3 regions of the Xanthobacter cornucopiae genome follow, and region 2 is predicted to be linked to each of the others. Evidence: predicted binding sites of a transcription regulator. Region 2 holds the regulator's gene; each other region holds the start of a gene.
What was found. Region 2 encodes LexA, which represses DNA repair genes until DNA is damaged. Its sites were predicted from a motif close to TGTTCNNNNTGTGTTCNG; they were not measured.
Positions count from the first base shown of each region.

Region 1: the regulator LexA is predicted to act here: its motif matches at 7,357-7,374, upstream of parE (DNA topoisomerase IV subunit B).
Region 3: the regulator LexA is predicted to act here: its motif matches at 2,154-2,171, upstream of V5F53_RS12780 (ImuA family protein).

Region 1 covers NZ_CM195531.1:1,864,343-1,873,813, forward strand. Annotated here, with positions in the region: gene argC (N-acetyl-gamma-glutamyl-phosphate reductase) at 1-327, shown strand, start outside; gene V5F53_RS08310 (GntP family permease) at 584-1,975, shown strand; gene V5F53_RS08315 (ParA family protein) at 2,174-3,061, shown strand; gene V5F53_RS08320 (hypothetical protein) at 3,054-3,542, shown strand; gene V5F53_RS08325 (hypothetical protein) at 3,629-3,910, opposite strand; gene recJ (single-stranded-DNA-specific exonuclease RecJ) at 4,123-5,943, opposite strand; gene V5F53_RS08335 (MgtC/SapB family protein) at 5,972-7,222, opposite strand; gene parE (DNA topoisomerase IV subunit B) at 7,468-9,471, shown strand, end outside.
Region 2 covers NZ_CM195531.1:1,450,163-1,459,633, reverse strand. Annotated here, with positions in the region: gene V5F53_RS06585 (ComEC/Rec2 family competence protein) at 1-1,733, shown strand, start outside; gene lexA (transcriptional repressor LexA) at 2,037-2,750, opposite strand; gene V5F53_RS06575 (molybdopterin molybdotransferase MoeA) at 2,938-4,152, opposite strand; gene moaC (cyclic pyranopterin monophosphate synthase MoaC) at 4,194-4,673, opposite strand; gene V5F53_RS06565 (DUF2147 domain-containing protein) at 4,810-5,232, opposite strand; gene trpC (indole-3-glycerol phosphate synthase TrpC) at 5,311-6,102, opposite strand; gene trpD (anthranilate phosphoribosyltransferase) at 6,102-7,133, opposite strand; gene V5F53_RS06550 (anthranilate synthase component II) at 7,143-7,739, opposite strand; gene V5F53_RS06545 (hypothetical protein) at 7,854-8,111, opposite strand; gene V5F53_RS06540 (NAD(P)-dependent oxidoreductase) at 8,199-9,137, opposite strand; gene V5F53_RS06535 (SH3 domain-containing protein) at 9,394-9,471, shown strand, end outside.
Region 3 covers NZ_CM195531.1:2,899,270-2,908,740, reverse strand. Annotated here, with positions in the region: gene V5F53_RS12795 (pseudouridine synthase) at 1-24, opposite strand, end outside; gene V5F53_RS12790 (nucleoside deaminase) at 313-756, shown strand; gene V5F53_RS12785 (NAD(P)H-dependent flavin oxidoreductase) at 871-1,875, opposite strand; gene V5F53_RS12780 (ImuA family protein) at 2,191-3,084, shown strand; gene V5F53_RS12775 (Y-family DNA polymerase) at 2,972-5,179, shown strand; gene V5F53_RS12770 (error-prone DNA polymerase) at 5,289-8,612, shown strand.

The DNA.
Region 1 (9,471 bases), 410 kb from region 2:
ATGAACCGCGGCATCTACGCCACCATCTATGTGCGCACCACCGGCGCCAGCGCCGCCGACCTGCATGGCATCCTCGCCAGCTACTACGCGGGCGAACCCTTCGTGCATGTGCTGCCGCTGGGCGCGGTGCCGCAGTCGCGCCATGTGCGCGGCTCCAACATGGTGTTCATCGGCGTGGTGGCGGACCGGGTGCCCGGGCGGGCCGTCATCATCTCCACCCTCGACAACCTGGTGAAGGGCGCCTCCGGCCAAGCCATCCAGAACATGAACCTGGTGCTGGGATACCCCGAGACCCTGGGCCTGGACCAGATCGCCCTCATGCCCTGACCCCGCACGGCGGGCCATCCCGTTGATCGCAACCGCCCGCGGCGACGCCCGGGCGGTTGTTTTATTTTCAAGCTACACTCTCCGCGCGATGTATTCCGCTGCGGAATGGTTAACGAATTGCAAATATCTTGGTGGATATCAGCCCAAGGTGAGTCGCTGCCCTGATTATGGCAGGCTAGCTTCCCCATGCCCGTGCATGCACGAGCATGGGGACAGACGTCCCCCGCCATTCATTCTCCTTTTGGAATCAACGCCGATGAGCTTCATCATCTGCCTTGCGGCGCTCTTCTTCCTGATGTTCGTGGCCTATCGGGGCTTCAGCGTCATCCTGTTCGCGCCGGTCGCGGCGCTCGGGGCGGTGCTGCTGACCGACCCCGGCGCGGTGCCCGTCGTCTTTTCCGGCCTGTTCATGGAAAAGATGGTGGGCTTCATCAAGCTCTACTTTCCCGTGTTCCTCCTCGGCGCCGTATTCGGCAAGCTGATCGAGCTGTCGGGCTTCTCGCGCTCCATCGTCTCGGCCATCGTCAAGTTGCTGGGGCCGGGCCGCGCCATCCTCTCCATCGTGCTGGTGGGTGCGCTGCTCACCTATGGCGGCGTGTCGCTGTTCGTGGTGGTGTTCGCGGTCTATCCGTTCGGCGCGGAAATGTTCCGCCAGGTGGGCATTCCCAAGCGCCTGCTGCCGGCGGTGGTGGCGCTGGGGGCCTTCTCCTTCACCATGGACACCCTGCCGGGCACCCCGCAGATCCAGAACATCATCCCCACCACCTTCTTCAAGACCACGGCCTATGCCGCGCCCATCCTGGGCCTGGTGGGCACCGCCTTCATCCTGGTGGTGGGCCTCTCCTACCTGGAGTTCCGCCGCAAGCAGGCGCAGGCCAAGGGCGAGGGCTACGGCACCGGGCACATCAACGAAGTGGTGGTGGATGAGAGCGTGCCGCTGGTTTCGCCCTGGCTCGCCCTCTCGCCGCTGGTGGTGGTCGGCATCGCCAACCTGATCTTCGCGCGCCTCATTCCCACCTGGTTCGGTCCCACCGCCAGCGCCACCCTGGTGGAAGGCGCCGCCGCCGTGAGCGTGCCCACCGCCACCTGGGCGGCCATCTGGGCGGTGCAGGCGGCGTTGCTGCTCGGCATCGTCACCGTCACCGTCCTGTCCTTCAAGACCATCGCCGGCAAGTTCTCCGGCGGCTCCAAGGACGCGGTGGGCGGCGCTCTGCTGGCCTCGCTCAACACCGCCACCGAATACGGCTTCGGTGCGGTGATCGCGGCGCTGCCGGGCTTCCTGCTCATCAAGTCGGCGCTCTCGGCCATCCCGCACCCGCTGATCAACGAGGCGATCACGGTCACGACCCTGGCCGGCATCACCGGCTCGGCCTCCGGCGGCCTGTCCATCGCGCTGGCCGCCATGTCGGAGCAGTTCATCGCCCAGGCCCACGCCTACGGCATTCCGCTGGAAGTCATGAGCCGCGTCGCCTCCATGGCCTCCGGCGGCATGGACACCCTGCCCCACAACGGCGCCGTCATCACCCTGCTGGCGGTGACGGGGCTCACCCACCGCCAGTCCTATGGCGACATTTTCGCCATCACCCTCATCAAGACGGCGGCGGTGTTCTTCGTCATCGCCTTCTACTGGCTCACCGGCCTGTACTGAAAAACCAGCGGGGATGCGGCCGCCGCCGCATCCCCGATGCGGGATTTGCGCTGTTTACAGCCCCGCCCGTGCGCCACCGCCCGCGGGCGGGGCGCATCTCATCGCCATTGCGTTGTATTGTGTCTCATCCACACCTCCGCTAGCGTGCGCCGAGGGCACCGTGTGGGGCAAAGTGGCATGTTGGCTGGGAATGGCCGCGTGATCGCGGTTGCGAACATGAAGGGCGGCGTCGGCAAGACCACGACGGTCGTCATGTTGGCGGAAGGGTTTGCCGCCGTTGGGATGCGGGTTCTCGTGGTGGACCTCGATGCCCAGTCGAACGTCTCCTATTGCTTCGCGCCTGATGATGCGCTGCGCGAGCTCTACGACAAGCGGCGGACGATCACCTCGTTCCTGGACGATCGCCTGCTGCGCGACACCAAGCCCGCCATCTCCACCTACATCGCGCCCAACATCTCGAATGTCACAAAGGCCGGACAGGCGCTACCGATCGACCTGATCGCCGCCCACCCGCGCCTGCGCATGCTGGAACGCGAGATCATCTTCGAGTTTGCGGAAAAGCAATACGGGCTGAAGGCCCTGGAAGGGCGGACGGTGAAGGTGCTGCAGGACGTGCTGCCGCAGTTGCGCGCCACCTACGACCTGATCCTGTTCGATTGCGCACCGGGCATCTCCGCCTTCACGGAGGTGGCCATTCGCCTGTCCGACCTCGTGATCGTGCCCACCATTCCCGACTTTCTGTCCACCCTCGGCTTCGACATCTTTCAGACCTCGATCTGGGGCGACCTCCAGACCAAGCCCTCGGCGTTGCCGAAGCCCAAGCGCCGGCCCGCGGTGCTCGCCACCCGGGTGGACCCGCGCAAGACCCAGCACAAGCAGGTGCTTGCGGAGATGAAGGAAGAGGCTGGGGAACCGGATGCCGTGTTCACCCTGTTCGACCTCGTTATGCACAGTCAGGCAGCCATCGAGCGCGCCATGGACCCGGAACAGTATTCTGCACAGCCGACTTTCGTGCAAAAATGGGGAAACGGAATTCAACTGGTGCGAGACCTCATGGACGAGACGTGGAGACGCCTCAATGATTGAGGACGTTGATTTCTTTCAGGTGCTTCATCAGATCTTGGCCCATCCCGCGCTTTTCAACGTGGCGCCGGAAGCCGTGCGCGGGTTCGTGCACAAGATCGTCGCAGCGCGCCTCGCCGATGACGGGCTCGCCCTGGATGACCTCGTTGCCATCCGCGCCCTGGTCGGTCCCTCCGTGTTCGAGGATGCCCTGGACGGCGTGCCCCCCGCCAAGGTCAAGGCCCTCGTCACCCGCTTCGACCCCCATGCCACGGGTCTCAGCACTCCGCCCCTGCGCGTGCGGCACGTGCTGGCCCTGGCGGACGGCAGCGCCAGCATGAGCGCGGCGCCGACCAAGAAGACATCCAAGCGTCCCCCCAAGCCGAAGGCCGAGGAGGCGCCCGCCCCGCCCGCTCCAGCGGCGAAGCCCGGCACGGACGCGCCGACGCGGCGCAAGCGCATGAGCGGGCGCACCGCCATTCAGGTCTCCGACCGGCGCGAATAGCGCGGGTCCGGCTCGAACCTCGTCCAGCTCGAACCTCGTGCGGTCGAAGCTGGCCCGGTGTCCGTCAGCGACAGAACGATCGCCGATCAGCGTGGCCGCGCCCCCGAGCCGGTCGGCGCCTCGGGCGGCCGGGTGAAGATCTCGGCCGCGGCCACCGGCGGCGGCACCAGCACGGCCCCCATGCCCAGCCACAGGTCACGGACGGCGGCAAGGGCACCCCCAGCCATAAAGGCGGCGAAATTGGCGCCGAAGTGGACGAAGCATTCCCGGATGACATGAAGGTCCGTTTCCGGGTGTGGCCGCCACCGGGCCGTCATGTCCACCAGGATCTGCGTCACCGTCCCGGTGCCCACGGCCGAAGTGAGCAACGCTCACGGGCCTTTGGTATTATCGGCGCGCCGCGATCATGCCGCCCCCCAACGGCAGGCCCGCAGGGCTGCAATCGCAACGGTCATTCGTCCTCGCCCCGTCCAAACGGATGTCGCAAGCGCCCGGCCCGGCTCGGACCACGAACGCACCGGACACATCTCCGGCATTCCGCAGATGAACGTGCTCCGGCGGCACGGCGCACCACCGGCTCTCACCCCACCTCGGCCATGTCCTTGATGCGCAGTGAGACCCGGGTCTCCCCTTGCCAGGTCTCCGGCTCCAGGCTACCGGCCACGTGCACCGGTCGCCCGCGCGCGGCCAGCAGCGCCCGGCCCAGCGGCTCCTCCGCCACCCGGAAGGCCACCGCCCTGAGGCTGGTTCCATCGCCGGAGAGCAGCCGCGCCCGCACATGGCCGGCGCCGAAGCTCTCCACATAAGACAATTTGTGGTTGGGGAAAGCGAACATCGGCTCGGCATTGCCGGCGCCGAACGGTCCGGCCCGGGCAATGGTTTCCGCCAGCGCCGGGGTCGCCGCGGCGGCGGTCAGGGCGCCATCCAGGGTCAGGGCGCCCTCGGCGCGGGCGCGCTCCACATCGGCGGCGAGCCGCGTTTCCAGATGGGCGCGCAGCTCGCCGAGCCGGGCGCGCGCCACCGTGAGGCCGGCCGCCATGGCATGGCCGCCGCCCTTCACCAGCAAGCCCGTGTCCACCGCCTCGCGCACCGCGCGGCCAAGGTCCACCCCCGGCACCGAGCGGCCGGAGCCGGTGCCGGTGTCGCCCGCCAGGGCGATGGCGAAGGCCGGGCGCTGGAACCGCTCCTTCAGCCGCGAGGCCACCAGCCCCACCACGCCGGGGTGCCAGCCCTCGCCGCTCACCACCACCACCGGCCCCTCGTCATGCAGGCCCAGCGCCGCCTGGGCCTCGGCCTCGGCGGCGGCGACAATGGCCCGCTCCACCGTCTGGCGCTCGGTGTTGAGGCGATCGAGCTCGGCGGCGATGGTCTTGGCTTCCATGGGGTCCTGGGTCAGCAGCAGGCGCGTGCCCAGCGCGGCATCGCCGATGCGCCCGCCGGCATTGATGCGGGGCCCCAGGATGAAGCCCAGGTGATAGGGCCGTGGCGGCCCGTCCAGCCGCGCCACGTCCATCAGCGCGGTGAGGCCGAGCCGGCCGCGCCGGCGCAAGGTGATGAGCCCCTTGGTGACAAACGCCCGGTTGAGCCCCTTCAGCGGCACCACGTCGGCCACCGTGGCCAGGGCCACGAGATCGAGCGCCTCCAACAGGTCAGGGGCCGGCCGGGCGGCGCCGAAATGCCCGCCCTGCCGCAGCGCCCGCACGAGGCCGACGGCGGTGATGAAGGTCAAGCCCGCCGCGCACACATGGCCGAGGCCCGACAAATCGTCCTCCCGGTTGGGATTGACGATGGCCACCGCCGGCGGCAGCGCCTCGCTGGCCTGGTGGTGGTCGATCACCACCACGTCGAGGCCCAGGCGCCGGGCGGCGGCCAGGGGCTCGGCGGAGGTGGTGCCGCAATCCACGGTCACCAGCAGGCGCACGCCCTCGGCGGCCAGCGCCTCGATGGCGGGCACGTTGGGGCCATAGCCTTCGAAGATGCGGTCTGGAATATGAAACAGGGGATCGAGCCCGGCCGCCCGCAGCACCCCCACCAGCAGCGCGGTGGAACAGGCGCCATCCACGTCATAGTCGCCGAACACCGCCACCTTTTCCCCCTGCATCACCGCATGGGCCAGCCGCGCCACCGCCGGGGCCATGTCGGTGAGGGTATCGGGGTCAGGCAGAAGGGTGCGGATGGCGGGGTCGAGATAGGTCTCGACCTCCTCCAGGGCCACGCCGCGGCCGGCCAGCACCCGGGCCAGCAACTCGCTGATGCCATAGCGCTGGGCCATGGCCAGGGCGGTCTGGGCGCCGCGCGGGTCGAGCCGCTCCCGCCAGGCACGGCCGGTGGCGGAGGAGGCGACATTGAGGAAGGGACGATTCGTCAGGGCGGGAGTCACCGGCGCATGAAGCCAGAGCACGAAGGCGTCGTCGAGGCACCGCGTGTCGTTACATCACCCGCAGGGCCAGCACCACGGCGAGCGCCGCGCCCGCCGCAACCGCTGTGGCCAGGGCGAAGCGGAGCGTGAAGGCCGCAGTGCCGCCGGCGGCCGCGAACACGATGCGCCCCACTCCGTTCATGCCCAAGGCGATCAGGATGCACACGGCCGCGCTCTCATAGGACAGACCGTTGCCGGCGAGGCGACTGGCGTTCAGCGACGGCACATCCACATCCACCAGCCCCGCCACCGCGCTCACCACATAAAGGCTGCCCGGTCCCACCAGCTTCAGCAGAATGCCGGAAATGGCCGACACCGTGCCGAACAGCGCCGCGAACGCCGCCAGCGGCCCGATGTCGATGGGGTTGCCCGGGCTGCTCCCCCCCGGCTCGCCGGCACCGCGGCGCATGAGCAGCGCGCCGACGATGCCGAAGCCCGCCGCGGCCGCCACCGCCGCCGGCCCCAGCGATGCCAGCAGCTCCGGCCGCACCACGGCGCAGATGACCAGCACCCGCAGCACCGAGACCATGGCCGCCAGCGCCGCGCCGCCGGCCAGCCGCCCCGCGGGCTCGCCGGCCGAGGCCCGCCGCGCGAAGGCGATGGCCACCGCCGTGGACGACACCATCGCCCCGCCGAGAGCGGAGAAGAGAACGCCCTTCTGCGGCCCCACGACCTTCACCGCCACATAGCCGGCGAACGAAATGGTGGCGGTGAGCACCATGAACAGCCAGATCTGGCGCGGATTGATGCTGTCGAACGGATCGATGGCATGATCCGGCAGCAGCGGCAGGACGATGACGGTCATGCCCAGCAGCAGCAGCGCCGAGCGCAGCTCGGGCCAGGTCAGGTGCCGCAGCAGCGCATGCAGCATCTCGCGGGCCGCCAGCAGGGCCGTGACGGCGATGGCTGCGGCGGCCGCCACCGACGTGTCGCCCACCACCGCCAGCGCCCCCAGAGCGAACACCAGCAGCGCGGCGATGATGCTGGTGACGCTGTAGTCTCCGTCGTGCGCCATCTCCCGGTACTTGAACGCGGCGAACAGGCCGCCGGCGGACAATCCGGCCACGATCAGCACCGCCGGGCTCTCCAGCGCCTGCGCCAGGGCGGCGCTGACCCCGCCCAGCAGGCCGATCAGCGCATAGGTCCGGATGCCGGCGGTGCGCCGGCCCTCGGCCTCCCCGCGCTCGCGCCAGCCGCGCTCCACCCCCACCAGCAGGCCGACGGCGAGGGAGACGGCAAGGCGGAAGATCAACTGGTCCATGAGGTCGACTGGTCCATGAGGTCGACTGGTCCATGAGGTCGGCGCCCGGCGCGGCTGATGGATGCCGCTTCGCGGCGATCCTAGCCGAAACCCCGGCGGGGCGCTGCCAGCGACGAGCGAGGGTCGGCCAAAAATGTTTCTCTTTTGTTCCATCCCGCCATCGAGTCTGGCACAGTGGATGTCACCCTCCGGTCCCGCCGCACGATTCGCGTGCGCAGGTCTACGCCCTCTGCTATCGACCCTTCATGTCCGACACCGACGATCTCTTCGGCTCCGCCTCCCGTCCCCGGTCCGCGTCCAAGCCGGCCGGTCGGGCGAAGGCGGCTGCCGTGCCCGCCATGGATTCCGATTATACCGCCGCCCACATCGAAGTGCTGGAGGGGCTGGAGCCGGTGCGGCGGCGGCCCGGCATGTACATCGGCGGCACCGATGCCAAGGCGCTGCACCACCTGTTCGCGGAGGTGGTGGACAATTCCATGGACGAGGCGGTGGCCGGGCATGCCTCATTCATCGAGGTGCAGCTCGCCGCCGACGGCTACCTGACGGTGATCGACAACGGCCGCGGCATTCCGGTGGAGGACCACCCCAAGTTTCCCGGCAAATCGGCGCTGGAGGTCATCATGACCACCCTGCACGCCGGCGGCAAGTTCGACAGCAAGGTGTACGAGACCTCGGGCGGCCTGCATGGCGTCGGCGTCTCGGTGGTGAATGCGCTGTCCGACCACCTGGAGGTCGAGGTGGCGCGGGACCAGACCCTCTACCGCCAGAGCTTTGCCCGGGGCGTGCCCCAGGGGCCGGTGCAGAAGGTGGGGCGCATCACCAACCGGCGCGGCACCAAGGTGCGTTTCCATCCCGACCCCGAGATCTTCGGCCCCGCCGCCCGGTTCGAGCCGGCCCGGGTGTTCCGCATGGCCCGCTCCAAGGCCTATCTCCACGGCGGGGTGGAAATCCGCTGGTCGTGCGACCCGGACCTGCTGAAGGGCGTGGAGGGGGTGCCGGAGAAGACCGTGTTCCGCTTCCCCGGCGGCCTCAAGGACTATCTGGCGGCCGATCTCGAAGGCCAGACCCTGGTGCACCCGGACATCTTCTCCGGCCGCATCCAGAAGGCCGGCGGCCACGGCTCGGTCGAATGGGCGGTGGCCTGGGTGGCCGACGGGGACGGCGGCATTTCCTCCTATTGCAACACCATCCCGACCCCCGACGGCGGCACCCATGAGAACGGCCTCCGGGCGGTGCTGCTCAAGGGCCTGAAGGACCATGCCGAGCGCTCCGGCCAGGGCAAGCGCGGCGCCGTCATCACCGGCGACGACGTGGCCACCGGCTGCGCCGCCATGCTCTCCGTGTTCGTGCGCGAGCCGGAATTCCAGGGCCAGACCAAGGATCGCCTCGCCACCACGGAGGCCGCCCGCATCGTCGAAAGCGCGCTGCGCGACCCGTTCGACCACTGGCTGGCGGCCAATCCAAACCAGGCCAGCCGGCTGCTGGAGCATGTCATCGACCGCGCCGAGGATCGGTTGCGGCGCAAGCAGGAGCGGGAAATCTCCCGCAAGACCGCCGTGCGCAAGCTGCGCCTGCCCGGCAAGCTGGCGGACTGCTCCAACACCGAGGCGGCGGGCTCGGAGCTCTTCATCGTCGAGGGCGACTCGGCCGGCGGCTCCGCCAAGCAGGCTCGCGACCGCAAGACCCAGGCGGTGTTGCCCCTGCGCGGCAAGATCCTGAACGTGGCCAACGCCGGCCGCGACAAGCTGGCCTCGAACCAGCAGATTTCCGACCTCGCCCTGGCCCTTGGGTGCGGCAGCGGATCGAGCTATCGCGAAGGTGACCTGCGGTACGAGAAGGTCATCATCATGACCGATGCCGACGTGGACGGGGCCCACATCGCCTCGCTCCTCGTCACCTATTTCTTCCGCCAGATGCCCCGGCTGATCGAGGACGGGCACCTTTACCTCGCGGTGCCGCCGCTCTACCGCATCACCCAGGGCGCCAAGACCCTCTATGCGCGCGACGACGCCCACAAGGAAAAGCTGCTGAAGAAGGAGTTTTCCGGCAAGGGCAAGGTGGAGGTCGGCCGCTTCAAGGGCCTGGGCGAGATGATGCCGGCCCAGCTCAAGGAAACGACCATGGACCGCAAGACCCGCACCCTTCAGCGGGTGCGGATCGAGGACGTGGAGCGGGCCGCCACCATCGACATCGTCGAGCGCCTCATGGGCAACAAGCCGGAGGCGCGCTTCGCCTTCATCTCCGAGCAC
Region 2 (9,471 bases):
TGGTGCGGCTTTCCCTCAAGCGGGGCACTGCGCCGCCGGTGGGCGCGCATCTGACCCAGACGGCGCGCCTTCTGCCGCCGCTCGGTCCGGCGATGCCGGGCTCCCACGACTTCGGGCGGGCGCCGTGGTTCCAGGGCATCGACGCGGTCGGATTCGGGCTCGGCCGCCCACGGCTCTCGCCGGCCGCCGGCCCGCCTCCCCTCTCGGTGCGGGTGGCGATGGCGGTGGACGCGGCGCGCGCGGGGCTTGCCGGCCGCATCCGCGCCGTGCTGCAGGGCACGCCTGCGGCGATCGCCGTCGCCCTGGTGGCCGGTGACCGCTCCGCCATCGCCCCGGCGGTGGAGGAGGGCATGCGGGTGTCGGGACTGACGCATGTGCTGTCCATCTCCGGCCTGCACATGGCGCTGGTGGCCGGCACCCTGTTCGCCCTGGCGCGCGGGGGGCTGGCCCTGGTACCGACGCTGGCCCTTCGCTGGCCGATCAAGGCCCTGGCGGCGCTGCTGGCGCTGGCCGGGAGCGCCGGCTACCTCGTCTTGTCCGGCAATGACGTGCCGGCGCAGCGCTCGTTCGTGATGACGGGGCTGGTGCTGGTCGGCGTTCTCGCGGGGCGGCGCGCCCTCACCTTGCGTACCGTGGCGGTGGCGGCGGTCGTGGTGCTGGGCCTCACCCCCGAGGCGGCGCTCGATCCCGGTCCACAGATGTCGTTCGCGGCCACCCTGGCCCTGGTGGCGGCCTACGAGCGGCTGCGTCCGTTGCAGGCGATGCCCCGGCCGGACGGGGTGGCCGCCCGCCTGGCGCTGATGCCGCTGGTGTTCGTCGTCGGCAGCGTGCTGACGGCGCTGGTGGCCGGCACGGCCAGCGGTCCCTATGGCGCCTTTCACTTTCAGCGCATCGCGCCCTACGGCGTCCTGGCCAATCTGGCGGCGATGCCCGCCGTCACTTTTCTGGTGATGCCGTTTGGGCTCATCGGCGTGCTGCTGATGCCGTTCGGATGGGACGCCTTGGCCTGGCCGGTGATGGGGCTGGGCATCGAAATCATGCTGGCGGTGTCCGACCAGGTCGCGGCCCTGCCGGGGGCCGATGCCCGGCTCGACACCGTGAACGCCGCCGCCCTGCTCTGGTTCACGGTGGCGCTTCTGGTCCTTTGCCTGCTGCGCGGCGTGCCGAGCCTGCTGGCGCTGCCGGCGCTGCTGGCGGCGATCCTGGTCTCCGGCGCGCCGCCGCGCCCCGCCGTGCTGGTGGCGCCGAATGCCGCCACGGTGGCGGTGCGCGGCGCCGACGGGCGGTTGTCCGTCGTGGGAGCGCGCGGCCAGCGGGTGCTGGTCGAGCAGTGGCTGACGCGTGAGGGCGACCGCCGCGCGGCGGGCGGGGACGACATGGCGCGGGGCTTCGTTTGCGATCGGCTGGGCTGCGTCGCCCCGCTTCCGGGCGGCGGCGCCCTCGCCGTTTCGTACCGGGCCGAGGGGTTGGCGGCGGACTGCCTGAATGCCCGCATCGTCGTCACCCGCGAGGTGCCCCCCCGGGGGTGCCCGGCGCGGGTCGTAACCCCGGCGGAACTGCAACGCTCGGGAACCTTGGCGTTCTTCCTGATCGACGGCGCCTTGCAGGCCCGTCCGGCGAGGGACCCGGGGATCGACCGGCCCTGGATGCCGCCACTTCCCTCGCCGCCCGAGGAGCCGGCCATGGCCACCGATTCCGCGCCGCCCGAGACCGACGACGCCACCGCGGAGTAACCAAGGCCGCGCCCTTTCCGGCGGACCACGGTTCCGTCGGGAGCGGGCAGGGCTGCCGCGCCGTGCATCGAGAGGGGCACATCCATAACCGCGCCGGCCGACCGCCGGCTGGTGTCCGCGTCTTTTTCATTCCGGCGGGTCGAACCGGTGTCCGCCACCTGGCGCATTTGCCTGGGTGCGCCGATCTCCCGGGTGCTTCGATGCCGCCACCTGCCGCCCCTCAAAGGTGCATCGGGCTCCGTCTGAGCCGGCCGCGATGCTTCCGGTGCGCTTGCGTTCAGGCCGGCGCTGGCCCCCGGGCGTTCAGTAGCGCCGCATGAGACCGATCAGCCGGCCCTGGATGCGCACGCGATCCGGACCGAAGATGCGCGTCTCATAGGCCGGATTCGCCGCTTCCAGGGCTATGGACGCGCCCTTCTTGCGCAGGCGCTTCAAGGTGGCCTCCTCGTCATCCACAAGGGCCACCACGATGTCGCCGGTCTCGGCGCTGTCGCACTTGCGAATCAACACCGTGTCGCCATCCAGGATGCCGGCCTCGATCATGCTGTCGCCGCGCACCTCCAGCGCGAAATGCTCGCCTGAGCCGAGCATTTCCGGTGGGATATTCAAGGTCGCGTTGCGGGTCTGGATGGCGGAAATGGGCGTGCCGGCGGCAATTCGCCCCATCACCGGCACCGCGACGCTCTGCCCGCTGTCTTCCTCGTCCTCGGCCACGGGCCGCACCTTGCCGAGGCTCCCCTCGATCACCGAGGGGGAAAAGCCGCGCGTGGTACCGCGCGGCGTCGCGAGGCCGGGAGCCACGCTGTCCGGCAGGCGCACCACCTCCAGCGCCCGCGCCCGGTTCGGCAGGCGGCGGATGAACCCGCGCTCCTCCAGGGCGGTGATCAGTCGATGGATGCCCGATTTGGAGCGCAGGTCGAGCGCCTCCTTCATCTCGTCGAACGAGGGTGGAACGCCGGTTTCCTTCAGCCGTTCATGGATGAAGCGAAGCAGGTCGTATTGCTTGCGCGTCAGCATCTCACCCCCCGTTGCGCAGCCACCGTGCACTGGTTCAACCGTACCGTCCTGCAGGGAGGATGGAGGGTGTGCGGTGGCGTTGCGAAAAGAAACAAATCAAGAACAGGTTGTATCTGTTCCTTTTGTGTTCCGCAAGGGTGAAGATCGGCTTAACCTTGCTCCAAAAAGGCCGAAGCCGGCCTTTGTGCTAATCGTGAAAGGGGATGATCTCGCACGGGTCGCCGGGCGCGGCGGCGGGGGCGAAGGGGGGGCGCACCAGCAGGCAGTCCGCGGCGGCGAGCACGCTTAGCATGGCGCTGTCCTGAGACGGGAAGGGCGTCACCCGGACCGACCCGTCGGGGGCCTGTTCCGCGCGCGCGCGCATGAAGTCGCGGCGCTGGTCGTTGGCGGGCACCGCCACCGCCAGCCGCGCCGGCGCGGTGCGCAGGCCCGCCGCTGCGTCACCCTGAAGCGCGCGCACCAGGGGGTCCAGGAAGACCAGCGCGCACACGTGCGAGGACACGGGATTGCCGGGCAGGCCCAGGCATCGCACCGCGCCGCGGCTGCCATACATCAGCGGCTTGCCGGGACGCAGCGCGATCTTGTGCACGTAGAGATCGACGCCCTCGGCCCGCAGCGCCGGGGCCATCAGGTCGTGGTCGCCCACCGAGGCCCCGCCGGAAGTCACCACCAGATCGAAGGCGCCGCTCAGCGCCCGCGCCACGATGGCGCGGATGTCTGCGAGATCGTCGCCCACGAGACCAAGATCGGTCACCTCCGCGCCGGCGCGCGTCGCCAGCGCGGCAAGGCCGAAGGCGTTGGAGACGACGATCTCCCCAGGCGCGCCGGAGCCGCGCCCGGGCAGCACCAGTTCATCGCCCGTCTGGATGAGGGCGACGCGCGGGCGACGCGCCACAGGCAGGAGGGCATGATCCATGGCCGCTGCCAGCATGATGTCGCGGCTGGTCAGCCGGCGTCCGGCGTAAAGGCCCGGCGTGCTTGCGAGAAAATCGCAGCCGAGTTTGCGCACATTGCGCAGGGCCGCCGTGGGCGCCGTGGTGGTCAGCCGCTCGCCGTCCCGGGTGGTATTTTCCTGGATCACGACGGTGTCTGCCCCCTCGGGCACCACCGCGCCGGTGAAGATGCGCACCGCCTCGCCCTTCCCCACCGTCCCGCCGAACGGGCGGCCGGCGGCAGATTCGCCGATGACGGTAAGGCGCGCAGGGGTGTCGGCGATGTCGGCGCCGCGCACCGCGTAGCCGTCCATGGCCGACATGTCGGCGGGGGGCTGGGACCGCCGGGCGATGAGATCGGCCGCGAGCACCCGGCCGGCCGCGGCCTCCACCGGAACCTCTTCCACGCCGAGCAGGGTCGCCGACTGGGTTACACGGCTCTGGGCTTCCTCAACGGTCATCAGCGCCATGGCGCGGTTCCTTCTTATTGCTGTCTGGCCGGCGCGTTGGCTCAGTCCTCCGCCCGCCACGCGCCGCTGCGCCCGCCGGATTTCTCGATGAGGCGAATGCCCTCGATCCGCATGCCGCGATCCACCGCCTTGGCCATGTCGTAGAGGGTAAGGCAGGCCACCGAGACGGCGGTGAGCGCTTCCATCTCCACGCCGGTCTGGCCGGAGGTCTTCACCCGCGCCGTCACCACCAGGCCCGGCAGGTCGGGGGCGGCATCGATCTCCACCTCGACTTTCGACAGCATCAGCGGGTGGCAGAGGGGAATCAGCTCATGAGCGCGCTTTGACGCCATGATGCCGGCGATGCGCGCGACGCCCAGGACATCGCCCTTCCTGGCGTTGCCGGAGAGCACCATCTGGAGGGTGGCGGGCGCCATGGCGATGCGGCCCTCGGCCACCGCCTCGCGGGCGGTTACCGCCTTTGACGAGACGTCCACCATGCGCGCGGCGCCCTGGTCGTCGAGATGGGTCAGGCTCGCCATGGCAGGGACTACGCCTTCGGAATCGATGCGGACCGCCGCAAGATGGCGTCCGGGGGCGAAGCTGTCCACCACCGTCGGGTCGCAGCCAGGGGGCGCGCCCGCGCCCCCCGTTGTCGATCCGGGAAGAGCTTGGGGCTCAGCGCAGGCGGGTCCAGCTCTGGGTCTTGCAGAGCGGCGCGAGGATGCAGCCCTTCAGCTTCAGGGTATCGTTGCCGTCCAGCGTGAGGGTGCCCGAGTAGGTCTTGCCGTCCTCGGCGTTGTAGATGGTGCCGCCGGTCCATTCCTGAGGGCCGCCGGCGAAGCCGGTGAGGATGGTCAGTCCCTTGAGCGGGCGGCCGCGCTGGGCGGCATTCTGGTTGTTGACATCCTTCAGCGCCGGATCGGCCGCCAACCCTTCGGACGAGACGAGACGTCCGCACAAGGCCGCGCCGCACCGGGAGATCTCCACCTGGCCGCCGCGCGTCGGCGTCTGCCACAGGCCGGTGGGATCGGCCGCCGAGGCTGGGCTCGACACCAGGCCGGCAAGACCCAGACAGGCGGCGACAAAGGCCCATTTCATCACGATCCTCCCATATGGCCCGGCCTCTTCGCGGGCCGGGTCTATCCATTAAGGCGGAAAGTGACGTATAGGGCAAGCCTACGACGCAAGGAGTGATGATGTTGCGCTTGCGACATCCTCCTGGCGCATCAGGCTCTCGCCCACCAGGATGCTGCGGATGCCCGCCTGCGCCAGCCGCCCCACCTCCTGCGCGGTGAAGATGCCGCTCTCGCCGATCACCAGCCGGTCCGCCGGCACCCGCGGTGCCAGCCGCTCGCAGGTGCTAAGGGAGGTCTCGAAGGTGCGCAGGTCGCGGTTGTTGATGCCGATGAGGCGGCTCGGCAGCGCCAGGGCGCGGTCCAGCTCGGCGTCATCGTGAACCTCGAATATGGCATCCATGCCATGGGCGTCGGCCGCCGCCGCGAGGTCCCCGGCGAGGGCATCGTCGACGCCGGCCATGATGATGAGGATGCAGTCGGCCCCCCAGGCGCGGGCTTCCGCCACCTGGTAGGTGTCGTACATGAAGTCCTTGCGCAGCACCGGCAGGCTCACCGCCGCCCGCGCCGCCTTCAGGTAGTCCGGCGCGCCCTGGAAGGAGGGCGTGTCGGTGAGGATGGAGAGGCAGGTGGCTCCGCCCCGCTGATAGGCGCGGGCGAGCGCCGGGGGGTCAAAGTCCGGCCGGATCAGGCCCTTGGACGGGCTCGCCTTCTTGATCTCGGCGATCAGCGCGGTCTGGCCGTCGGCGATGGCACGGGCCAGCGCGGCGGCGAACGGGCGCACGCGCGGCGCGGCCCTGGCGGCGGCCTCGATCTCCGCCAGCGGATGGGCCCGCTTGGCGGCCGCGATTTCCTCGCGCTTATAGGCCTCGATGCGAGTGAGGATGTTGCTCATCAGGCTGCCTCCGCCAGCGCCGCCGAAACCGTCACCAGATGCGCCAGCCGGCTTCGGGCGGCGCCGCTGTCAAGGCTCGCTGTGGCCAGCTCGACGCCCTGGCGTAGATCCTTGGCGCGGCCCGCCACCACCAGCGCGGCGGCGGCATTGAACACCGAAACGTCGCGGTAGGCGTTGCGCGCGCCGTCGAGCACGGCGGTGAGCGCGGCGGCATTCTCCTTCGCGTCGCCCCCCTTCAGGGCTTCCGCCGGGGCGCGGGCGAGACCCACATCCTCCGGCGTCACCTGGAAGGTGTGGATGCGGCCGTCCTCCAGCACCGCGATGTCGGTGGCACCGGAAATGGTGATCTCGTCGAGCCCGTCGGAGCCGTGCACCACGAACGCCCGCTCGGAGCCGAGCGCCTTCAGTACCTCGGCCAGCGGCACGATCCAGGACTTGGCGAACACGCCCACCATCTGCCGCGTCACGCCGGCCGGATTGGAGAGCGGGCCGATGAGATTGAAGATGGTGCGGGTGCCCAGTTCCACCCGGGCCGGCCCCACGTGCTTCATGGCCGGATGATGGGCGGGCGCGAACATGAAGCCGATGCCGGTCTCCGCCACGCAGCGGGAGATGCCGGCCGGCGACAGGTCGATGCGGACGCCGAGCGCGGCCAGCACGTCGGCGGCGCCGGACTTGGAGGACAGCGCCCGGTTGCCGTGCTTGGCCACCGGCACTCCGGCCCCGGCGACGATGAAGGAGGCGCAGGTGGAGATGTTGTAGGAGCCGGAGGCATCGCCGCCGGTGCCCACCACGTCCACGGCCCCGGCGGGTGCCACCACCGGTAGCATCTTGGCCCGCATCACCGAGACCGCGCCGGCGATCTCGTCCACGGTCTCCCCCCGCACCCGCAGGCCCATCAGCAGGGCGCCCATCTGCGCGGGGGTGGCCTCGCCCGACATCATCTTGTCGAACGCGATGGCGGCCTCGTCGCGGGACAGGCTGGCGCCGGTGGCGACCTTGCCAAGCAGCGGCTTGAACTCGTCGGTCATCTTTTGTCCTCAGCCTCTGGCCGCGTTGAAGGCGGTCGCAATCTCCAGGAAATTGCGCAGCAGCGCATGGCCGTTCTCGGAGGCGATGCTCTCGGGGTGGAACTGCACGCCGTGGATTGGCCGGGTCTTGTGCGCCAGGCCCATGATGAGGCCGTCGGCGGTGTGGGCGGTCACTTCCAGCGCGTCGGGCAGGGTCTCGCGCCGTACGATCAGGGAGTGGTAGCGGGTCGCCTGGAACGAATGGTTGAGGCCGCGGAACACGCTTCGGCCCTCATGCAGGATTTCGGACAGCTTGCCATGCATGGGGGTCGGCGCGCGCACCACATCGCCGCCGAACACCTGGCCGATGGCCTGGTGGCCCAGGCACACGCCGAAGATGGGCACCTGGGCTCCGGCCTCGGCGATGAGATCGCAGCAGATGCCGGCCTCGGAGGGCGTGCAGGGGCCGGGGGAGAGCACGATCGCATCCGGCTTCTGCGCCAGCACCTCGGCGATGGAGACGGCGTCGTTGCGGTGCACGGTGACGCTGGCGCCGAGCTCGCCCAGGTAATGCACGAGGTTGTAGGTGAAGCTGTCGTAATTATCGATCAGCGTAACGGCGGTCATGGTGGCTCCTGGCGGCTCCTGGCGGCCGTCGCCGTCCCATTGGCGGCGAGCTGCCGGCTCCGGCCCGATGTCGGCTCAAGGTCCGGTGGTTAAAGCGCGCGCCGGCGGGCGCGGTCAAGCGACGGCGAAGATGGATTTCAGCGCGTCGGTCGCCATCGGCGCGGGCCAGCGCAACCGCCCGCCGGCCTGGACAGGGCGGGCCGGTTCGAACGCGCGGAAAATGGCCTCGGCAGCGGCATCGGGTCCATCGGCGGTTTCGCGGTGTCGCTGGGAGAAGTCAAGCACCGGATCAAGCGGGGATAGTACGCCGCCAGGCGGGGCAAGAAAAGCGGCTTGGCCGCCGCCGGGCTCCACCGGCTTGCGCGCGGCCATGGTCGCGCCACAGGAAACATGCGTCCCCTCACATGAAAACAGCCGGGCAAGCCCGGCTGTCCGATCGATCACGGCTCGGGCCGCGCCTCACAGCATGGCGGGCAGCACGCGGTCCGGCGGGCGGTGGCCGTCCATGAAGGTCTTGATGTTCACGATGACCTTCTCGCCCATGTCGATGCGCCCTTCGAGGGTCGCCGAGCCCAGGTGCGGCAGCAGCACCACCTTGCCCTGCCGCGCGAGGCGCACCAGCTTGGGGTTCACCGCCGGCTCCTGCTCGAACACGTCGAGGCCGGCGCCGCCGAGCTCGCCGGCTTCCAGCAGGCGGGTGAGGGCGTTCTCGTCGATGATCTCGCCGCGCGCGGTGTTCACCACATAGGCGTCCGGCTTCAGCAGCTTGAGGCGGCGGGCCGAAAGCAGGTGATAGGTGGCCGGCGTGTGCGGGCAGTTGACCGAGACGATGTCCATGCGGGCCAGCATCTGGTCGAGGCTGTCCCAATAGGTGGCGTCCAGCATCTCTTCCACGCCGGAAGGCAGCCGGTGGCGGTTGTGATAGTGGATCTGCAGGCCGAAGGCCTTGGCGCGGCGCGCCACCGCCTGGCCGATGCGGCCCATGCCGATGATGCCGAGGCGCTTGCCCCAGATGCGCCGGCCGAGCATCCAGGTGGGCGACCAGCCGGACCATTCGTCCTTGTCCGAAATCATCACCTGCGCGCCTTCGGCGAGGCGGCGCGGCACCGCCAGGATCAGCGCCATGGTCATGTCGGCGGTGTCCTCGGTGAGGACGCCGGGGGTATTGGTGACGGTGATGCCCCGGTTGAGCGCGCTCGCGACGTCGATGTGGTCGACGCCGTTCGAGAAGGAGGCGATGAGGCGCAGATTCTCACCCGCCTGCGAGAGCAGGGCGGAATCGATCCGGTCCGTGACGGTGGGCACCAGCACGTCGGCGGTTCGCACCGCCTCGGTGAGGGCCGCCTGATCCATGGGCGTGTCGTCCACGTTCAGGCGGGCGTCGAAAAGCTCGCGCATGCGCGTCTCGACCGATTCGGGCAATTTGCGCGTGACGACGACCAGCGGTTTGCGGCGCACGATGGGCACTTCCCATTCCCCATTTCTTAACCGTTCTCGTTCCGTCTATCAGACAGGCGGGGAAACACAAGGCGTCCCGCGCCGCACACGCTTGACGACATCCGGGCGCGGGCGCACTGCCTCTTCCCCGAAAACCCGAGTGCGAAAGGACCAGCCGATGCTGTCGATGGCGCGAGCCCTTCCCCGAAAAGATCTCATGCGGACCCTGCCGGCGCTGGCCCTGGCCCTGGTGGTGACGCTGGGTTCGGCCGGGACGGCGGGCGCCGCCGAGGAC
Region 3 (9,471 bases), 1.4 Mb from region 2:
GCGGGGCGGTGATGTGCGCGGCATTGAAGGGGTCGAATGCGTCCGTTCGGCAGGGCTCGGGTTCATCGAGCCCTGCCGAATGAACACCCTGCGCATGATGGATTGAAGGGAATGGGCTTGTTCCGCGCCGCGTGCGGCATGGAACCTCTCATGCCGGCTCTAGCACACCGGAGGGGGCGCGGCGAGCGCAATGGGGCCTTCTCGCGCGTCGTTGAAGCAGGGAAGGCCCCGGATCGTCGTTTCGCCGCGTTTTCCTTCCGCGAGCCGGTGTCCACGTCGCGTGGAGAGGCTCCTTAACCTTGCCGGGACACCATGTCGGGAACCTTCATGCAAATGGCGCTCAACGAGGCGCGGGCGGCGGCCGAGCGGGGCGAGGTTCCGGTGGGGGCGGTGCTGGTGCGCGGCACCGAGGTGCTGGCCCGCGACGGCAACCGCACCCGCGAGCTGAACGATCCCACCGCCCATGCTGAGGTGCTGGTGATCCGCGCCGCCGGGGCGCGCCTGAAGTCCGAGCGGCTGGTGAACTGCGATCTCTACGTGACGCTGGAGCCGTGCGCCATGTGCGCCGGGGCGGCCTCGTTCGCGCGGCTGCGGCGCATCTATTTCGGTGCCTCGGACCCGAAGGGCGGGGCGGTGGAGAACGGCCCGCGCTTCTTCTCCCAGCCCACCTGCCACCATGCCCCGGAGGTCTATGGCGGCATCGCCGAGCGCCAGGCGGCGGAGGTGCTGCGCGCCTTCTTCCAGGACCGGCGATAGGAGGCCGACAGGGCGTGCGCCCGGCCGGAAAGGCCGCGCGCCGCGCGGTCCATCCGGCTCAGTCGATCGGCTCCGGTCCGCCCGGCTCGGGCGCCGGGCGGCGGGCCCGGGGCCTCAGGAGGCGGCGGCGAGGTCCGGCCGGCGCCGGGTGGCGCGGGCGGCGGCACGGGCGAGCGCCGCGTCATAGTCGCGGGCGAGCCGCGCGCACAGCTCGGCAGCGGTGGGGATGTCGGTGATGGCGCCGACCCCGTGGCCGGCCGACCATACGTCGCGCCAGGCCTTGGCCTCGTTGGCCATGTCGAGCCCGCCGTGGGCCCTCAGGGCGGTGGGGTCGAGCCCGGCGCGCAGGATCGAGGGCTTCAGGAAATTGGCGTTCACGCCGGAAATGGCGTCGGTGTAGAGGATGTCGGCGGCGGCGGCGTCGAGCATCATCTGTTTGAATTCCACCGGGGCCAGGCTCTCCTGGGTGGCGATGAAGCGGGTGCCGAGATAGGCGAGGTCGGCCCCCATCACCTGCGCGGCGGCGATGTGGGCGCCGGTGGAGATGGCGCCGGACAGCACCAGGGTGCCGGCGAAAAAGCGGCGGATCTCGCCGACGAGGGCGAACGGGCTCAGGGTGCCGGCATGGCCGCCGGCGCCGGCGCAGACGGCGATGAGGCCATCCACCCCCGCCTCCATGGCCTTTTCCGCATGGCGCCGGCTGATGACGTCATGGAACACGAGGCCGCCATAGGCGTGCACCGCCTCCACCACCTCGCGCACCGCCCCCAGCGAGGTGATGACCAGGGGCACGCGCTTGTCCACCGTCACCTGAAGGTCGGCCGCAAGGCGGGCGTTGGTCTTGTGGACGATCAGGTTGACGCCGAACGGAGCGTCCGCGGGCGCGGCGGCGCGGCCGGCGATGTCGTCGAGCCAGTCGCGATAGAGCTCGCTCGATCGGGCGTTGAGGGCCGGGAAGGTGCCCAGAACGCCGCCCCGGCAGGTTTCCACCACCAGGTCCGGCCCCGAGACCAGGAACATCGGCGCGGCGATGGCGGGCACCGCCAGGCGGCCGTCGAGGGCCGGCGGCAGCGACGGCACTGCCGGCGCGGACGGGATGTGAGGCGAGCTGTGGGGCATCTGGGTCCTCCGGTCGCTCCGCCGTCCGGTGGGGGCGCGGGCGAGGCTGGTGTGCGTTTCCCGCGCCGGGTGGCGCATGTTGTTCTCGGGTGGCTCTCTCGGCGTCCCCCCTCGGCGATGTCCGGGCGGGGGGATCGACCGGGGCGCGGTCCACCGGGCCTGAGGTTGACCTATAGGTGAAGGGCCTGTCAATTGGGGCCATCGCCCGGTGGCGGTGGGCGCGCGCGCTCCGCGTCCCGAGGGCGGCTTGACTCTGCCGGCCGGTTCCGGAATCTATCAAGAACAAACAGGGAACAATGAGGCGGACGAACCGTCATGACAGATCCGCTCGCATCTCGCACGGCGGCCGATCTCGCGCGCCTGCGCACCCTCGTCGGGGCCATCGAGCGCGGCGTGGCGGCGCCGGGCGGTGAAGATCGCGGAAACGGCGGCGGTGTCAACGCTGCCGCCGCGCCCCGGCGGCTGTGCCTTGGCGCGCCGGATGTGGATGCGGCGCTGGGCGGCGGCCTTGCATGCGGGGCGCTGCACGAGGCGGCCGGGGCCCCGGGGGACGAGGGCGCCTTGAGCGTCTTCGCCCTGGGCCTTGCCGCGCTGGCGGCGCGGACGGCGCGGCGCCCGGTGCTGCTGGCGCAGCAGGACAGGGCGGGCTGGGAGGCGGGCCGCCTCTATGGGCCGGGGCTGGCGGCGCTGGGCCTGCCGCCGGAAGCGCTGCTGCTGGTGCGGGTGCGCAAGCCGCAGGACGTGTTGTTCGTGATGGAGGAGGGGTTGAAATGCGCGGGTCTGTCCATGGTCCTCGGGGAGTGCCTGTCGCCCGTGCCCGAGGTGCTCACCGCCACCCGGCGCCTGTCCCTCGCGGTTCGGGGCAGTGGCCGTCTCGGCCTGTTGCTGCGCCACGCGGCCGATGCCGCGCCCTCGGCGGCGCTGACCCGCTGGCGTGTTTCAGCGCTGCCGAGCCCGGCGCCGGACGGCTTCGGCGGCCTTGGTCCGCCGCGCCTGTCGGCGCATCTCACCCGCAACCGCTTCGGCCCCACCGGCGCCTGGCCGCTGAGCGTCCGCGACGGGCGGTTCCATCCGGCGCCGGACGGGGAGACGGGCGATGAGCGTGGTGAACGCTTCGACCTCGGCGCCCACCGGGCCGGGCCGGCGCTATCTCAGCCTGGTGCTCCCGCGCCTGCCCACGGACCTGCTGGAACGGCGGATGTCGCCTGAGGCGCGGGCGCGGCCGCGCGCCGTGGCGGCGCCGGGGGGGAACGCGTTGCGGCTGTGCGCGGTCAATGCCGCCGCCGCCGCCCTGGGCCTTGCTCCCGGCCTGTCGCTGGCCGACGCGCGGGCCCGCCATCCCGACCTGGACGTGAGCGAGGACCACGCCCCCGCCCGCGCGCGGATGCTGGAACGCATCGCCGACGCCTGCGAGCGCTATACGCCGCTCATCTCCCTCGACGGCGCCGACGGCCTGGTGCTGGACGTGACCGGCTGCGCCCACCTGTTCGGGGGCGAGGCGGGGCTGGTGCGCGACCTGTTGCGGCGGGTGGCGCTGGCCGGCTTCACCGGGCGGGCGGCGCTCGCCGCCACCCAGGGCGCGGCCTTCGCCCTCGCCCGCTTCGCCGCTGGCGGGGGTGGGGCGGTGGTGCCGGCGGAGGAGGATCTGGCGGTGCTTCTCGCGCCCTTGCCGCTCGCCGCCCTGCGGCTTGACGCGGCGGCGGTGGACGCGCTGGCGCGGCTTGGCTTCCGCCACGTGGGCGACCTTTACGGCAAGCCGCGCGCGCCGCTGGCCGCCCGGTTCGGTCCGGGCCTGCTGCGCCGGCTGGACGAGGCCCTGGGCGCCGCGCCCTCGGCGGTGGACTATCGCTTTCCCCCGCCGGTCTTCTGCGCCGAGCGCGCCCTGGTGGAGCCGGTGGAGCGGGTGGACGACGTGCTCGGTCTTGCCACCCAGCTCGCCGCCACCCTCGCCGTGGCGCTGGAGCGGCAAGGGGTGGGCGCCCGCCGGCTCGACCTGTCCCTGTTCCGGGTGGACGGGCGGGTGACGCGCCTATCCATCGGCACCAGCCGCCCGCTGCGCGATCCCGCCATGGTGCGGCGCCTGCTGGCGGAGAAGGTGGCGACCCTGTCCAGCCTCGACCCCGGATTCGGCTTCGAGCTGGTGCGGCTGGCGGTGCGCGAGACGGCGCCGCTCGTCGCCGCCCAGGACGGGCTGGACGGCGGGGACGCGGCGGCGCGCGCGACCGGCCTCGGCGCCGACGGGGGGGAGGCCCTGGAGGCCTTGGTGGATCGCCTCGCCATCCGCTTCGGGGCGGCCCAGGTGCAGCGCCTGGCGCCGGAGGACCGCCACATTCCCGAAGAGGCCTGCCGCGCCGTGCCCGCCCAAGGCGCGGGCGGCTGGTCGGAGGCGGTTGTGGCCCTGGACAAACGGGCCCAGACGCTCTCCGCCGCGCTCCCCTTCGTCGAGTTTCCTTTGGTCGAGCCCCCCTTGGTCGAGCCCCCCTTGGCTGAGCGTTCCTCGGCCCTGGATTTTTCGGCCCTGGTCGAGCGGGGCGAGGTGGCCGTGGCCCGGCGGGCCTTGGGATCGCCCGCCGCGCGGGGGAGGCGGACGGGCGGCGCGGAGGCCCGCGCCACTCTGTGGCCCGTGGACGGGCGTCATTTCCCGCCTCCTTCCCCTGCGGAGGGGGGAGACGGCGAGGTGGGCGCGACCGCTCCGGAGGAACAGGCGCCGCCTGAGATTCCCACCGGCCGGGGGGGAGGGCGGGGAGCCGCGCCGAAGGACGAATGCGACGCCAGGGGGAATGACATGGGAGTGCCCGTGCCGGACGCCCGTGCCGGGCCGGACGCCCGTGCCGGGCGGGGCGGCGCCCCCGCGTTGCGGCTGGACGGGGGCCGTCCTGTCCCATTCTCCCCCGCTGGCGGGAAGGGCCCCGTGCCCGGCGGCGCGCGCGCGCCGGGCGGACGCCGGGCGGCGGCGCCCGGGGCCGCCCGGCCCTGCCCATGCCCGGCCGCCGCGCCGGATCTCGCCGGCCCGGCCCGGCCGCCGCGCCTTTTGGAGTCGCCGGAGCCGGTGGAGGTGGTGGCCGAGGTCCCGGCCGGACCGCCGCTGCGCTTCCGCTGGCGGCGGGTGCTGCATCAGGTGTTGCGGGCCGAGGGGCCGGAGCGGATCGCCGCCGAATGGTGGCGGTCCGGGGCCGATCTGCCCACCCGCGACTATTTCCGGGTGGAGACGGCCTCCGGCCGGCGCTTCTGGCTGTTCCGCGCCGGCCTCTACGGCCAGGAGGCCGGCCGGCCGGCATGGTTCATCCACGGCCTGTTCGGGTAAGGCCATGGCCTCTTCATCGCTCCCCCCTTCGCTCTCCCACTGGCCCCCGGCGCGCCTTGCGGGCGATCGTCCGCAAGGCGCGGCGCCGCGTCCCCCGGTTCCGCCTTTCGTGGAACTGGCCGTCACCACCAACTTTTCATTCCTGCGCGGCGGCTCGCATCCGGAGGACTATGTGACGGCGGCGGAGGCGCTGGGGCATCGCGGCATCGGCATCGCCGACCGCAACACCCTGGCCGGCGTGGTGCGCGCCCATGCCAAGGCCAAGGCCCAGGGCTTCCCCCTGGCCGTGGGCGCGCGGCTGGCGTTCGCCGACGGCACCCCCGACATCCTCGCCTATCCCCAGGATCGCGCCGCCTACGGCCGGCTGTGCCGCCTGCTCACGACCGGCAACATGCGGGCGGAGAAGGGCGACTGCGTCCTCGCCCTGGATGATCTGCTGAACTGGGCGCAGGGACTGAACCTCGCGGTGATGCCGCCGCGCCGCCCGCCGGAGGCGTTCGCCCCGCTGCTCACGCGCCTGGGGGAGGCGGCGCCGGGCCGGCTGTGGCTCGCCGCGCCGCTCGCGTTCCAGGGCGACGATGCCCGCCGCCTCGCCCGGCTGAAGGCGGTGGCGGGCGCGGCGCGCCTGCCCCTCCTCGCCACCCTGGACGTGCTGTACCACGACGCCGACCGGCGCCCGCTGCAGGATGTCCTGACCGCCATCCGCGCGGGGGTGACGCTGGATGCGGCCGGCGGGCGCCTGTCCGCCAATGCCGAGCGGCACCTGAAGCCGGCGGCGGAGATGGCCCGCCTCTACCGGGCCGCGCCGGAGGCGGTGGCGCAGACCGAGGCCTTCTTTTCCAGCCTCGCCTTCTCGCTGGATCAACTGCGGCCCAGCTATCCGCGCGAGACGCGGGAGGGGTTCGCCAGCCCCCAGGCCGCGCTCGAGTCCCTGGCCTGGGCCGGCGCCCATGCCCATTATCCCGGTGGGGTGCCGGACAAGGTCATCAAGGCGCTGGACCATGAGCTGGCGCTCATCGGCACCCTGTCCTACGCGCCTTATTTCCTCACCGTGCACGAGATCGTGGCCTTCGCCCGCGGCCAGGGCATCCTGTGCCAGGGGCGCGGGTCGGCGGCCAATTCGGCGGTGTGCTTCTGCCTCGGCATCACCGACGTGGACCCGATGAAGACCGAGCTTCTGTTCGAGCGCTTCATCTCGCAGGAGCGCGGCGAGCCGCCGGACATTGACATCGATTTCGAGCACGAGCGGCGCGGCGAGGTGCTGGCCTTCATCTATCGCCGCTATGGCGCCGCCCATGCGGGACTGGCGGCCACCACCATCACCTACCGCTCGCGTTCGGCGGTGCGGGACGTGGGCAAGGCGTTCGGCTTGTCGGAGGACCTGGTGTCGGCGCTGGCCGGCTCGGTCTGGGGCTGGTCCTCGGGTGGGGTCGAGGCCGGGGAGGCGCGCCGGCTCGGCCTCGACCCGGACGAGCCGCGCCTCGCCCGGGTGCTGGAGCTGACGCGCGCCCTCATCGGCTGCCCGCGCCATCTCTCCCAGCATGTGGGCGGCATGGTGGTGACCCATGACCGGCTTGACGAGACCGTGCCGCTGACCCGCTCGGCCATGGAGGAGCGGCCCATCATCGAGTGGAACAAGGACGACCTGGAGACCGTCGGCCTGCTCAAGGTGGACATCCTGGCGCTCGGCATGCTCACCGCCCTGCGCAGGTGCTTCGCCCTGCTTGGCGCCCATTACGGGGTGGAGATGGCGCGCATCGGCGATGCCCCGTTCGATGACGCGCGGGTCTATGCCATGCTGCAGCGCGCCGATTCCATCGGCGTGTTCCAGGTGGAGAGCCGGGCCCAGCAGACCATGCTGCCGCGTCTGCGCCCCGCGGAATTCGCCGACCTGGTGGTGGAGGTGGCGATCGTGCGGCCCGGTCCTATCCAGGGCGGCATGGTGCATCCCTATCTGCGGCGCCGGCAGCGGCTCGAACCGGTGAGCTACCCCTCAGAGGCCTTGGAAAAGGTGCTGAAATCCACCCTCGGCGTGCCTTTGTTCCAGGAGCAGGCGATGCAGATCGCCATCGTCGGCGCCGGGTTCTCGCCGGGGGAGGCGGACGCGCTCCGGCGCGCCATGGCCACCTTCAAGCGGGTGGGCACCATCGGCACCTTCCACGCCAAGCTCATCGCCGGCATGTTGCGGAACGGCTACACGCGCGACTTCGCCGAGAGCCTGTGGAAGCAGATCGAGGGCTTCGGCTCCTACGGCTTCCCACGCTCCCATGCGGAGAGCTTCGCCCTCATCGTCTATTGCTCGGCCTGGCTGAAGTGCCGCTATCCGGATGTGTTCGCGGCCGGGCTCCTGAATGCCTGGCCCATGGGCTTCTACGCCCCCGCCCAATTGGTGCGCGATGCCCGCGAGCATGGGGTGGAGGTGCGGGAGGTGGACGTGAACGCCTCCTGCTGGGATCACACGCTGGAGCCGGAGGTCGTCGAGGCTCCGGCCGCGCCAGCGCCTCGCCCGGGCGCGCTCCCCCACCCGCCCATGCCGGCAGGGGAGGCGGGCGTGGGACCGGAGGAGAGCGGCATCCCGGCGCGGCGGCGGCTCGACCCGCGCCATCGCGCCATGGCCGGCGACATTCTCACCACCCATGCCCTGCGGCTCGGCTTCCGGCAGGTGGAAGGGCTGCGGTCGGACGAGATGGAGCGCCTGGTGGCGGCGCGCGGGGCCGGCTACGATTCCGTGCGCGACCTGTGGCTGCGCACCGGCCTTGCCCCCGCGACCCTGGAGAAGCTGGCGGATGCGGACGCGTTCCGCGCCCTCGGTCTCGACCGGCGCGCGGCGCTGTGGGCGGTGCGAGGGCTGCGCCGGTCCGGCGACAAGGACGACCTGCCGCTGTTCCGTGCCGCCGGCCCCGCCCTGGGCGCCGAGGGAGCGGCGCGCGAGGCCGACGTGGATCTGCCGGCCTTGCCGCCGGGAGCCCAGGTGGTGGCCGATTATCGCCATCTGAAGCTGTCGTTGAAGGCGCACCCGCTGGCCTTCCTGCGCGAGGACCTGCGGCAGCGGGGGGTGACGCCGGCGGTGGAGCTGCCGCGCATGGCCAGCGGGCGCCGGGTGGTGCTGGCCGGCCTGGTGCTGGTGCGCCAGCGGCCGGGCACCGCCAGCGGCGTCATCTTCATGACCCTGGAGGACGAGGCGGCATGGGCCAATGTCATCGTCTGGCCCAGGGTGTTCGAGGCCTTTCGCCCGCAGGTGCTGGGCGCGCGGCTGGCGATGGTGTCCGGCCGGCTCCAGAACGCGGGCGGCGTGATCCATCTGGTGGCGGACACGGTGGCGGACTGGAGCCCGCTGCTGGAACGCCTGGGCGAGCCCGGCGCCGCCGACGTGGGGCGGAACCGGGATGCCCGTCCCGCGGCCGTCATGCCCAAGGGACGGAACTTCCATTGAGCGCGGCGTCGCGGCATCGTCCGCCGCGAGGCGGCCCGGCCATCGGCGGCGGAGGCAAGGTGGAAGGGGCCGCCCGCGTCGCTCCCCCGGCATGGTGGCGAGAGCGCCGCCGGCTCCGCTCCGCCCGAGGCTCCGGTCCCGCCCGATCGCCGCCGCCGCGCGGCCTCGCCCACTCATGCCAAAGGCCCGTGGGCTTGCCTCATGGGCCTTTGGTCCAGTCCACGCGTCGCTCGAGCGGACCCGCTTAGCGCCGGTCGAAGACCGGGGCGGATGGGATGAGAGCTGGACCGGGCCGTCAGCGCGGCGGAGGCCCTGTGGATTTGCCCGCGCCCGTCGCCCCGGCGGCAGGACCGAGCGCCCGGCGCCGGCTCTGCTCCGGATTTTCCGGCTATGCCCGGCCGTGGGCGGTCCTGTTCGATGAGCGCCGCCGCGCGGGGCCTGGCCCTAAGAGCCGGTCCGGACCATCGGCGGGAAGGCCCGGTGGAATTGTCTGCCCGCGCCGCTTCTGGGGCAGGACCGAGCGTCGCCTCTGGCTCCGCTTCGGGCTGCCGGCCATGCCACGGTCGGGGGCCGCTCCGGTCCGAACGGCACGGATGCGCTCGGCCGGCGATGCCGCGGCGCCAGGGGGGGCGGGCGGTCCCTGGTTCGGCCGCCAGCCCGGCACGCGCCCCTGGAAATGGAGTTGAGGCGCCATGGGTTGATGTCTCATGGATCGGGGCCTCATGGACAGCATGTGCGGCGCGGACATCGAGGCGCGGGACCAAGGTCCATGCGGGCCGTGGCGCCGCGGGCGCGGTCTCCGATCGCTCTTGTGGACCTTTCGGTATGAGGATATATTTTTCCTCAAAAGAAAGTCCAT